DNA from 3 places in the Aquabacterium sp. G14 genome. Region 2 is predicted to be linked to each of the others. Evidence: predicted binding sites of a transcription regulator. Region 2 holds the regulator's gene; each other region holds the start of a gene.

Region 1 (4,043 bases), on a different contig from region 2:
GCCGTGTCGGCACCCAGGTAGAGGCTGAAGCCGGTCTTCTTGGGTCCCGTCCACACATCTCGCGGCAGCTGCCAGGCGTTGCCCACCTCCAGGCTGGCGCCCGCAAACAGGCCTCGGGTCAGGATCATGTCGCTCAGGCGCACGTGGTAGCCCCACCGCAGCAGGGCCACTTGAGGCCCGGCCACCTGAAAGGGCGCGTAGCCCGACAGTTGCTGGAAGCCACCCAGACCGAAGCGCCCGATCGCCGGCTGCGCCCCCTCGGAGAGGGCCAGGCGGCCCATCAGGCTGACCGTGTGGGGCCCCCAGGAATTCACCCACTGACCCTGCACGTCGAGGTAGCGCAGGTAGCCCTCGGCGTAGCTGCTGTCACGGCGCGCACGACCTTGCCCCTGGAACCATTGCCCATCCAGCCGCCACCCCTTGGACGGAAAGTAGGCGTGGTCCAACTGATCGAACACAGCCTTGAGGCGCCAGCCACTCTCCCGCCACCGCTCCACCAGAGACACGCCAGGGCGTGACATCAGGTAGTCGTCCGAGGCCAACGACAGGCGATCGCGCCCGATCTGCTCGACCCAGCCCAAGCGCCACTCCCCCAACTCACGCCAGTTCAGGCCCACATCCAGGGCGAACTGGGTCTGTCCGCGCTCGTTGCGTGCCTCCTCCTCGCCATCGGGGTCGCGGTAGACGTCAAAGGTGCGTCGCTGTGCGTTGGCCGCCACGGCCACAAAGCCGCTCAACCCATCGGGCAGTTGCCACGCCATGGGGCGATACCACTCGGTGCCGAGCAAAGGGCTGGTGCCCAGACGCAGGATGTTGCGCCACTCGCTGCCCGCGTTGTCAAGCCAATGGCGGTTGTGCACCAGCTTGAGGTTGAAGGCACTGCGCCCACGGTTGTCCGCGCTGAAATCCAGGCCCATCTGGAGATAGTTGGGGCCCCAGGGCTTGTCCTCCAGTTCGTACACCAGCCCTGCCTCGCCCTGCGGTGTGCGCACCAGTCGGTAGTCGGTGCGCAGGTAGTCGCCCGAAGCGGCCAGCAAATTGATGTCACGCTCAGCCTTGGCCACGTCGAACACCTGGCCCGGCTGACTGGCGAACATGTCGGCGCGCCGATCCGGTCGGGTCAACTCGGATCCTTCGGTGCGCACGAACTGCAAGGTAGGTGGCGGCGGCTGGCGGCGCTGCCGAGCAGCCTGCCAGGCCGCGTAATCGGCCGCGGACATCTGCAGGTCCTGCATGCGCAGCACCATGGCCTCCGCCTGCACCTCGCCCTGGTCCATGAATTCACGTGCCCGGTTGAAGTCGGCCGAGGTCAGCCCTTCCAGTCGAGGCGCAATCAAGACATCCTGTGGCGTGAGCGAGCGCAGGCTTTGCTGCACATTTTGCTCGGTCAGGATGTTGATCATCTGCGCCGTCACCCCGGTCAGGGTCGACAGGGTTTCACGCGGCGCCAGCGACGTGCCAATGTTGACCACGATGAGTCGCTGCGCCCCCATGGCGCGGGCCACATCGACCGGCGTGTTGTTGACCAGGCCACCATCACCCAGGATGCGCCCACTGACCTCCAGCGGCGCAAAAATGCCGGGCACCGACATGCTGCTGCGCAAGGCGGTGGCCAGGTCTCCCTCGGACAGGATCACGGCCTGCCCGGTTTCCATGTCGGTCGCCACCGCACGGAAGGGGGTGGGCAGCTGATCGAAGTGGCGGACCTGGCTGGCCGACAGGGTCAGGCGACGCAGATGGGCCTCCAGCACACGGCTGGAGAGCGAGCCCAACGGCGCTTTGAATCCATCGGCACCAATGCCGATTTCCAGCAAGGGGGAGACTTCGAAGTCGTGCTCCTTGCGACGCTGGGACAGCTCTCGCCGCTCCACGCGGCTGGCAAACACATTGTCCCAGTCCAGTCGCTCGACTTCCCGCTCCACTTCCTGTGCCGAGAGGCCGCTGGCGTACAGGCCACCGACGATGGCCCCCATGGAGGTGCCTGCGATCACATCGACCGGAATACGCTCTCGCTCCAGCACCTTGAGCACCCCGACGTGAGCCAGGCCACGCGCCCCGCCACCGGACAGCACGAGGCCGACCTTGGGCCGCTCTGCCAGCGCCGAGGCCGAGAGCAAGCCGAGCAAGGCCCAGCCACAGACAGCACGCCAGCACGTGCGAAGAAAAGGGGAAAGCATGTGGCAGATTGTGCCGCGTCAAAGCCGCTTGCCAAAGCCGCGCAAGGCGCATACAAACTTGATCCAAGTCAGAACGCCCTGGCTCAATCCGCGGTTTGATAGATCCAAGAAAGCACAACGGAGAACCATCATGCAAGCATTGACCGACTTCCTGACCACCGACTATGGCCTGATGAGCTTGGCCGTGATTGCCTTCATGTTCGTCATGCTGGGCTACATCGCTTGGTACGTTGCTCAACACGTCAAGCAAGACACCGAGCGACATGACAAGGATGTGCGCGAGGGCCGCGCTCACTGAGCCAGTTCCTGCAGACATGAAAAAAGGCCGCTGAACCCAGCGGCCTTTTTCTTTGGTCTGGCTGAAGTTGCCAGGCGACAGGTGCGGCGAACCGCACCTCAGGGCATTACATGCCCATGCCGCCCATGCCACCCATACCGCCCATGCCACCCATGTCGGGCATGCCACCGGCGGCTTCGTCCTTCGGAGCCTCGGAGATCATGCACTCGGTGGTCAGCATCAGCGAAGCCACGGAAGCGGCGTTCTGCAGAGCCGTGCGGGTGACCTTCGTGGGATCCAGGATGCCCATTTCGATCATGTCGCCGTAGGTGTCGTTGGCAGCGTTGAAGCCGTAGTTGCCCGAACCGCCCAGGACAGCGTTGACGACCACAGAGGGTTCGCCACCGGCGTTGGCCACGATTTCGCGCAGAGGCGCTTCGATGGCCTTCAGGACCAGCTTGATGCCAGCGTCTTGGTCGTGGTTGTCACCCTTGAGGTCACCCACGGACTGCTTGGCGCGCAGCAGGGCCACGCCACCACCGGCAACCACGCCTTCTTCGACGGCGGCACGGGTCGCGTGCAGGGCGTCTTCAACGCGGGCCTTCTTTTCCTTCATTTCGACTTCGGTGGCAGCACCCACCTTGATCACGGCAACGCCACCGGCCAGTTTGGCCACGCGCTCTTGCATCTTTTCACGATCGTAGTCGCTGGTGGCTTCTTCGATCTGGATGCGGATTTGCTTGACGCGGGCTTCGATGTCAGCCGCTTCACCAGCACCGTCGATGATGGTGGTGTTTTCCTTGCCCACTTCGATGCGCTTGGCTTGGCCCAGGTCAGCCAGGGTGACCTTGTCGAGTGCCATGCCGACTTCTTCGGCGATGACCTTGCCGCCGGTCAGGATGGCGATGTCTTCCAGCATGGCCTTGCGACGGTCGCCGAAGCCAGGCGCCTTGACGGCCACAACCTTCAGGATGCCGCGGATGGTGTTGACCACCAGGGTCGCCAGAGCTTCACCGTCGACGTCTTCGGCGATGATCAGCAGCGGACGGCTGGCCTTGGCCACTTGCTCCAGGGTGGGCAGCAGGTCACGGATGTTCGAGATCTTCTTGTCGTACAGCAGGACGAAGGGGTTGTCCAGCAGCGCGGCTTGCTTCTCGGGGTTGTTGATGAAGTAGGGCGACAGGTAGCCGCGGTCGAACTGCATGCCTTCGACGACTTCCAGCTCGTTGTTCAGGCTCTTGCCGTCTTCAACGGTGATGACGCCTTCCTTGCCGACCTTGTCCATGGCGTTGGCGATGATCTCGCCGACGTCAGCGTCCGAGTTGGCGGAGATGGTGCCAACCTGAGCGATTTCCTTGGTGGTGGTGGTGGCCTTGGATTGCTTCTTCAGCTCGGCGATCAGGGCGGCAACCGCCTTGTCGATGCCGCGCTTCAGGTCCATCGGGTTCATGCCGGCGGCCACGTACTTCATGCCTTCGCGCACGATGGCTTGAGCCAGCACGGTGGCGGTGGTGGTGCCGTCGCCAGCGTTGTCAGAAGTCTTGGAAGCGACTTCCTTGACCATCTGGGCGCCCATGTTCTGGAGCTTG
Region 2 (4,043 bases):
CCGGTGCCATGGATGTCGGCAACGGTCGGTTTTCATTCTACTGCGCGACCGGCGTACCACATCGCGCGATAACACCAGTGTCATGCACACCAGGCCTGCCATTGCGCCATCAGTTGATGCGAGACAGCCCAACCTGCGAGCAGAGCCAGACTCAAACCTGCCAGGCGCACGGCCCAGCGTGGATCGACGAGCGCACCCGCGCTTGGCCCGGACGAGCTCACAGTTTCAACGGCCTGCGCAGTGGCGTCACCGGAGTGCGAAGATTTGAACCACAAAATGGGAACGACGGCCGCGCGGGGGCCGGTCACCGTTGGCTGACGCGACACCAAGCGCCCCAACCACTTGAACAAAGCAGGTGCCGCCCATACGCCCAAAGCGCTGGGCAAGGCAAAGGTGAGCATGACCAGCGCTCCGCCCCACGGCTCGGAGGCCAAAGTCGCGACCATCAAGGCAGCGTAGAGCAGACCGCAAGGCATGGCGGCCCAAGCCATACCCGCGACAAAAGGCACAAGGGGACGCAAAGGCCGCAGCGCAGACGACTCCGCGCGGGAGGCGAACTTGTGACGCAGGGAGTGATACGCCTGCTGCCCCCAGGCATTGACCTGACGCGGCATGTGCCCCGTCCACAGCAGCCAGATGCCCAACAGTACAGCGGCCAGTTGCAACATCACCCAGATGGGCTGCAACATGCTGATCTGCTGCCCCCAACGCGAGATCAAGCCCGCCGCTGTGGCCGCCACCGAACCCAGCAGCATGTAGGCCACGCAGCGACCAGCGAGTGCCAAGAGCGGCACGCCACGAGGAAACGCCGCAGCACAAGGTGCACCGCACATCGCGGCGCAATGTGGAACTCCACCCAGCCCCATGAGAAAGGCGGTCAACAACAATCCGGTCAGCATGTCAGCTCCCGGCGCACGTGTGCAGACTCAGATGATGCGCGAGAAGCGCTCCAAGGTCTTGTCGGCCTGGATGTAGCGGTCGAACACCATGGCCACCGCCCGCACAAAGTACCACCCCAAGGGGGTCACACGCACACCGTCAGACTCCATTTGCACCAGCCCCGACTCGACGAGCGGCTCCAGCAGGCGCAGTTCAGCCTCGAAGTATTGCTTGAAATCGATCAGGTAGGCGAGTTCAATGGATTCATAGTCGACACGCCCCTGGCACATCACGGCCATGATGACGGCGCGGCGCACAAGGTCATCGCGAGACAGGGTCAGGCCGCGAACGATGGGCAACTCACCGGCGCGCAAGGCGTCGTAGTACTCCTCGAGCGTCTTGGCGTTCTGGCAATAGTGCGCCCCCACCTTGCCGATGGCCGACACGCCCAGCGCGATCAGGTCGCTGTCCGGATGGGTGCTGTAGCCCTGGAAATTGCGGTGCAGACGGCCCTGACGCTTGGCGACAGCCAGGCTGTCGTGGTGCAGCGCGAAGTGGTCCATGCCGATGTAGTCGTAACCAGCCTGGCCGAAGGCTTCGATGGCGGTCGACAGCATGCCGATCTTGTCCTCGGCCCTGGGCAGGTCGGCCGCGTGGATGCGCCGCTGAGGTTTGAAACGCTGCGGCAGGTGGGCGTAGGCGTACAGCGCAATGCGGTCGGGCTTCAAGGAACTGACCTGCTGCAAGGTGCGCTGAAAGCTCTCCGGCGTCTGCTTGGGCAGACCGTAGATCAGGTCCATGTTGATGGACAGGAACCCTTCATCACGCGCGGCCTGCATGAGGGCGGCCACCTGCTCGAAAGGCTGAACACGGTGCACGGCCTGCTGCACCTCGGGATCGAAGTCTTGCACGCCGAAGCTCAGGCGGTTGAAGCCCATGGCCGCCAGACGCTTGAGGCGGGCGGCGTCGATGGTGCGGGGATCGATCTCGATGGCGTACTCGCCGCCTTCCACAAAGCGGAAAGCGGTGCGCAGCGTGGTCATCAGGCCGCCCAGCTCCTCGTCCGTCAGGAAGGTCGGGGTACCGCCACCGAAGTGCAGTTGCGACAGGGGCTGCGGTGCCCCCAACTGGGAGCTGACCAGCTGGATCTCGGTGCGCAAGGCTTCCAGATACTCGGTTGCCCGTTCGTGATGCTTGGTGATGACCTTGTTGCAGGCGCAGTAATAACAAACCGATTCGCAAAACGGAATGTGCACGTACACTGACAAAGGTGTTGCCGCACCGCCAATGACACCACCCCCTTCCGCGCGCTGCTGCAGTGCCTGACGGTAATGAGCAGGCCCGTAAGCCTCCACAAACCGATCGGCAGTCGGGTAGGAGGTGTACCGTGGCCCATTGACGTCCAGCCGCGACAGCATGTCGCGGGACACAACGGGCGTGTTTGGCACGACGGAAATGATGACAGGTTCACTCATGTGAGCCACTGTGCCAAACTCATGGCCATCAGGGTTGATCTAACTCAATTTCTCAGCCGTCATTGCGGCAACAATCGGGCAGGCTTTGAGGTTACGCATGTTGAACAGTATTTTTCCGATCACCGACGTCACTGGCACCGGTACTTCCACGAATCAGCCCCAAGGCCGTCAGGGTGAACCTGCGGAGTCACAGGCCTCTTGTGGCGGCGTCAAGCTGGACGCCTTCAAGGTCGCCTGTTCCAGCTGCAACCTGCGTGAGTTGTGCCTGCCTGTCGGCTTGACCCAACCTCAATTGAGCCACCTGGATTCGCTGGTGGCCACACGTCGCACCGTCAAGCGCGGCGACGCCCTCTTCCACACCGGCGACGCCTTCCGTTCGGTGTATGCCGTGCGTACCGGCTTTTTCAAGACACGTGTGTCTTCCGAAGATGGCCGCGATCAGGTGACCGGTTTCCAGATGGCCGGTGAACTGCTGGGCCTGGATGGAATCAGCACCGACCGCCACGCCTGCGATGCCATCGCCCTCGAAGACTCCCAGGTGTGCGTGATTCCCTACGGGCAACTGGAAGATCTGTCGCGCGAGTTTTCGGACCTGCAGCATCAGTTCCACAAGATCATGAGCCGCGAAATTGTGCGCGACCATGGTGTGATGCTGCTGCTCGGCAGCATGCGTGCTGAAGAGCGCCTCGCCGCCTTCCTGCTCAACCTGACGCAACGTCTGCACGCCCGCGGGTTCTCGTCGTCGGCGCTGGTCTTGCGCATGACGCGTGAAGAAATCGGCAGCTACCTGGGCTTGAAGCTCGAAACGGTGAGTCGCACCTTCTCGAAGTTCCAGGACGAAGGACTGCTGGAGGTGAAGCAGCGCGACATCCGAATCACCAACGAGGCGGGCTTGCGGGCCCTGGTGAACAGCGTGAAGGGCTGATAAAGCGCTTCGATATCGAAAAAGCCCGCTGCGTGCGGGCTTTTTGCTGCTCGACTCAAACGTGCTGGACGGTTCGGTGGGAGGCGCGTCGCCGACGTTGACGCGGCACACGTTCGGCGGATGATTCGTCGAACTGCGTGGCCGCCGCCATCCATTGTGACGTCGCGGCGGCCGCCGCGATCAAGGCCCAGAAGGCCAAAAACGCCAGGCTATAGACCGTGGTGGCGTCAGGGTGCCAGTTACCGAAGCTCAGTGCGGAGGGATCCAGCACACTGAAAACCAGCATTTCCAGCACGCCGGCCATCAAGAAAGCCGGCCAGAGGACCTGCGCGGTGCGAAGCGTGTTGCTCGTCATGCCCTGCTCCTGATAGTGGGGAGACAGGACACATGGTGCGCCTATAGGCCCCATCCTTCACCAGAAGAAACCCTAGGGCGCAGGCGACACGCACGCACTCACTTCTCGGCAGGTGCCGTAGGCGTCGCGTCTTCGTTGGCGTGATTGCGCGCCTTCGAGGCTGGCGCCTCCTTCTGCGTCGGCGAGGCCGAAGTGTCCAGAACGGGGTCGACGTTCTTGACTGCGATGCCGACGGTGATCAGCGCCGCCACCACGACCACGGCCGGCCCACCAATCACCATCCAGACGATGGGCAGGCGGTACCAGGGCGGGTTGTCCACCGGGGTGGACGGGTTTTGCATAGAGAGAGGCTGTGTCATGTCAAGTCCAAAAATGTGAGGGATCAGCGCGGGACCATGAAGGTGGTCTT
Region 3 (4,043 bases), on a different contig from region 2:
TGTCCGCCAAGGGCACCCTGATGTTCCGCGCCATCAACGTGAACGACTCGGTGACCAAGTCCAAGTTCGACAACCTGTATGGCTGCCGTGAGTCGCTGGTGGACGGCATCAAGCGCGCCACCGACGTGATGATCGCCGGCAAGGTCGCCGTGGTGGCCGGTTACGGTGACGTGGGCAAGGGCTCGGCCCAGGCCCTGCGCGCCCTGAGCGCCCAGGTGTGGGTCACCGAAATCGACCCCATCAACGCCCTGCAGGCCGCCATGGAAGGCTACCGCGTGGTGACGATGGACTGGGCCGCCGACAAGGCTGACATCTTCGTGACCACCACCGGCAACCGCGACGTGATCACCTATGAGCACATGGCCGCGATGAAGAACAACGCCATCGTCTGCAACATTGGTCACTTCGACAACGAAATCCAGGTTGCCAAGCTGGAAGAGAAGTGCCAGTGGGAAGAGATCAAGCCCCAGGTCGACCACGTCATCTTCCCCGATGGCAAGCGCATCATCCTGCTGGCCAAGGGCCGTCTGGTGAACCTGGGTTGCGGCACCGGTCACCCCAGCTATGTGATGTCGTCGAGCTTCGCCAACCAGACCATCGCCCAGATCGAGCTGTTCGCCCACAGCGACGCCTACGACGTTGGCAAGGTCTATGTGCTGCCCAAGCACCTCGATGAAAAGGTGGCCCGCCTGCAGCTGACCACGCTCAACGCCCAGCTCACCGAGCTGACCGACGAGCAGGCCGCTTACATTGGCGTGCCCAAGCAGGGCCCTTACAAGCCCGACACATATCGTTATTAACCCCCCTACGGCCTGACGGCCGCCCCCCAGGGGGCACCGCCAGCGGCCCGGCAGAGCCGGTTCCGCGGCGGTCGCTGGGATTTGGCCTCGGGCCGCTTCACAGGATTCACCATGCCACGCGCAGACCAACTCATCGTTCAACAAGGGCACGCGCCCACCCGCTCGGCCGCTCATCGTTTGATCGATGCGCGGGCGGTGCAGTGGCTCGGCCCCAAGGGCTGGACCGTGCTGCGCAAGGCGGGGGAAGACCTGCCGGAAGAGGCCCAGTTCCGTGTCACCAATGACGAGGAGCTGCGCTGGGTGTCGCGCGCCGGGCTCAAGCTCGAAGGCGCACTGCAGCAGATCGACCTGGACGTGACGGGCATGACCTGCCTGGACATCGGTCAGAGCACCGGCGGCTTCACCGACGTGTTGCTGTCCCAGGGCGCCACGCGCGTCGTGGGCGTGGAAGTGGGCCATGGCCAGATCCACGAGAAGCTCAAGGCCGACGAGCGCGTGGTGGTGCTGGAGAACGTCAACGCCCGTGAGCTGGAAGACAGCCCGCTGCGCGAGCACGCCCCCGCCGAAGGCTTCGATCTGATCGTGGCCGACCTGTCCTTCATCGCGCTGTCCAAGATCGTGCCCCACCTGGCGCCGTGGCTCAAGCCAGGCGGGCAGGTGCTGATGCTGATCAAGCCGCAGTTCGAAGTGGGCAAGGACCACGTGGGCAAGGGCGGTGTCGTCAAGGACCCGGCCCAGCACGCCCGTGCCCGTGACATGGTGCGCCGCGCCTGTACCGACCTGGGCTGGACCGTCCACAAGGGCTTTGCCAGCTCGATCGCCGGTGGCGACGGCAACCTCGAATTCTTCATCTGGGCGCAGTCGCCGCAGGCCTGATCATCCTCCTGATCGGGCTCGGCGGGCTCGCGCGCCCACCTTGAAAGACCCACACATGACGAAGTCATCCCCGAACTCCCTGCCGGTGAGCGTGGAGTTCTTCCCGCCCAAGACCCCGGAAGGCGTCGAGAAGCTGGCCGCCGTGCGCCAGCAGCTGTACGCGATCCGCCCCGAGTACTGCTCCGTCACCTACGGGGCTGGTGGCAGCACGCAAGACGGCACCATCCAGACCGTGCGCGCCATCCTCAGTGAAGGCTGCGACGCGGCCCCGCACTTTTCGTGCATCGGCGCCAGCAAGGCCAGCGTGCGCGAGCAGCTCGCCCAGTTCAAGGCCGACGGCATCAAGCGCATCGTCGCCTTGCGTGGCGACCTGCCCAGCGGCTACGGCGGCTTTGGCGAGTTCAAGTACGCCAGCGACCTGGTGGCCTTCATCCGCGAGGAAACCGGCAGCCACTTCCAGATTGAAGTGGGCGCCTACCCCGAGATGCACCCGCAGGCGCGCAACCCGCAGGCCGACCTGCGGGCCTACGCCACCAAGGTCAAGGCCGGGGCCGACGTGGCCATCACCCAGTACTTCTTCAACAGCGACGCTTACTTCCGCTTCGTCGAAGAGGCCGAGGCCCTGGGGGCCACCATCCCGGTCGTGCCAGGCATCATGCCCATCACCAACAGCAGCCAGCTGCTGCGCTTCTCCGACGCCTGTGGCGCCGAGGTGCCGCGCTGGATCCGCACCCGGCTGGAAGGCTTCGGCGACGACAAGGCTTCCATCCAGGCCTTCGGGCTGGACGTGGTCACCGACCTGTGCGAGCAGCTGCGCGCCGGGGGCGTGCCGGGCCTGCATTTCTACACGATGAACCAGTCGGCGCCTGTGCTGGCACTGTGCGAGCGTTTGGGTTTGATTCCGGCTTGATCCGGGCGCCTGGACCGCGCTGAGCCACGGCTGCAAGGGTCGTGTCAACAGGGTGTGGCGCGCCGGCATCGGGTTTTCCTGATCTGGCGCAAACACCCTGAGCTTCTCAGGGTTGTTCCCTGCTTTCGCTGCGCGGACTTGATGTGGCGCAAGTCTGGCGCGGGGTGCACTTGTTGCAATGTGTTCATGGCGGCGCCGGAGATCGGTGTCGCAACGCTTCCCTGTCATCCAAAGGACTGCATCATGAACAAGACCCTCCGCGCTGTGGCCATCGCCGCCCTGTCTGTCGCCGCTCTGACCCCTGCCATGGCGCAGGAAACCCCATGGCAGGTGCGCGTGCGTGCCGTGAATCTGGATCCGGCCAACAAGACCGAGAACGGCCTGCCGCTGGCGGTGAACGCCAAGCTGATCCCCGAAGTGGACATCAGCTACTTCTTCACCCCCAACATCGCGGCCGAACTGATCCTGACCTACCCCCAAAAGCACAACGTCAAGCTGGGTGGTTCGGTGATCGGCAGCGTGCGTCACCTGCCGCCAACCCTGACCGCGCAGTACCACTTCATGCCCAATGACGCGGCCATCCGTCCGTACGTCGGTGCCGGTGTGAACTACACCAACTTCTCCTCCGTGAACCTGCCCAACCTGGGTGCTCCGTTCGGTCAGCTGAACGTCAAGCGCAGCAGCTTCGGCTGGGCGCTGCAAGCTGGTGTCGACATCCCGTTGAACAAGCAGTGGTCCTTGAACGTGGACGTCAAGAAGGTGCAGATCCGTGCTGAAGTGCAGGCACAAGACGGCAGCAAGGTGGACACCCTCAAGGTGGATCCGCTGCTGATCGGCGTGGGCCTCGGCTACCGCTTCTGATACGGCTCATCGCGTGAGCCTCTCGAGGCTCCGCAACCCCACAGGGCTCCCGAGGCTGCGGCCAGGGAGCCTTTTTTGCGGGTGCACGGCGATTTCGGCATCAAATGCTCCCAGGCACGCTCGACGGACCTCCCTCGCATGGGGGGTGTTTAAGGGTGAACGCTAAAGGGCCTTCGAGGGGCTGCTTGCAAGATCAACACATCGGCGGTGAAAGCCGCGTTGTCCACATCTTCACCAATCTTGGGGTGACCTCATGCAAGCACGCTCTGCCATTTTGAAGTCCACTGCTTTGGCCGCCCTGTTGGCGACCGGCCTCTCGGCCGCCCAGGCCGCCAGTTTCACTGCGCCGACCTCGGCTGTGCTGACGCTGAGCACCGACCTGACCAGCCTGCTGGGCGCCGGGACCACCTACACGGCCCTGGGTGATGCCACCTACAACGCCGCGACCCGTACGCTGACCGAGTCCTTCACCTCGGTCAACCTGAGCAACAGCACGGCCGCCGATCTCATCGGCCTGACCGGCGCCACCTCGGGTCTGCGTCTGACCGCATCGGGCACCACCCTCGACATCACCGGCGTCAGCTATGACAACGCGG

Evidence for each region. Region 2 encodes FNR, which switches genes on or off when oxygen is low (the NO sensors DNR and NnrR bind a similar motif). Its sites were predicted from a motif close to TTGATNNNNATCAA; they were not measured.
Region 1: a site for FNR is predicted at 2,236-2,249, ahead of WIT60_RS14025 (DUF3149 domain-containing protein). Genes of this name have one in related genera too.
Region 3: a site for FNR is predicted at 2,725-2,738, ahead of WIT60_RS00450 (OmpW/AlkL family protein). Genes of this name have one in related genera too.

What each region holds. Positions count from the first base shown of each region.
Region 1 is NZ_JBBEYB010000015.1:12,972-17,014, forward strand. It holds gene WIT60_RS14020 (patatin-like phospholipase family protein) at 1-2,177, opposite strand, end outside; gene WIT60_RS14025 (DUF3149 domain-containing protein) at 2,308-2,475, shown strand; gene groL (chaperonin GroEL) at 2,582-4,043, opposite strand, start outside.
Region 2 is NZ_JBBEYB010000003.1:231,701-235,743, reverse strand. It holds gene WIT60_RS05535 (sulfite exporter TauE/SafE family protein) at 81-899, opposite strand; gene hemN (oxygen-independent coproporphyrinogen III oxidase) at 927-2,354, opposite strand; gene fnr (fumarate/nitrate reduction transcriptional regulator Fnr) at 2,452-3,279, shown strand; gene WIT60_RS05520 (hypothetical protein) at 3,335-3,634, opposite strand; gene WIT60_RS05515 (nitrogen fixation protein FixH) at 3,733-3,993, opposite strand; gene ccoG (cytochrome c oxidase accessory protein CcoG) at 4,017-4,043, opposite strand, start outside.
Region 3 is NZ_JBBEYB010000001.1:86,878-90,920, forward strand. It holds gene ahcY (adenosylhomocysteinase) at 1-800, shown strand, start outside; gene WIT60_RS00440 (TlyA family RNA methyltransferase) at 912-1,676, shown strand; gene metF (methylenetetrahydrofolate reductase [NAD(P)H]) at 1,732-2,586, shown strand; gene WIT60_RS00450 (OmpW/AlkL family protein) at 2,830-3,447, shown strand; gene WIT60_RS00455 (PEP-CTERM sorting domain-containing protein) at 3,701-4,043, shown strand, end outside.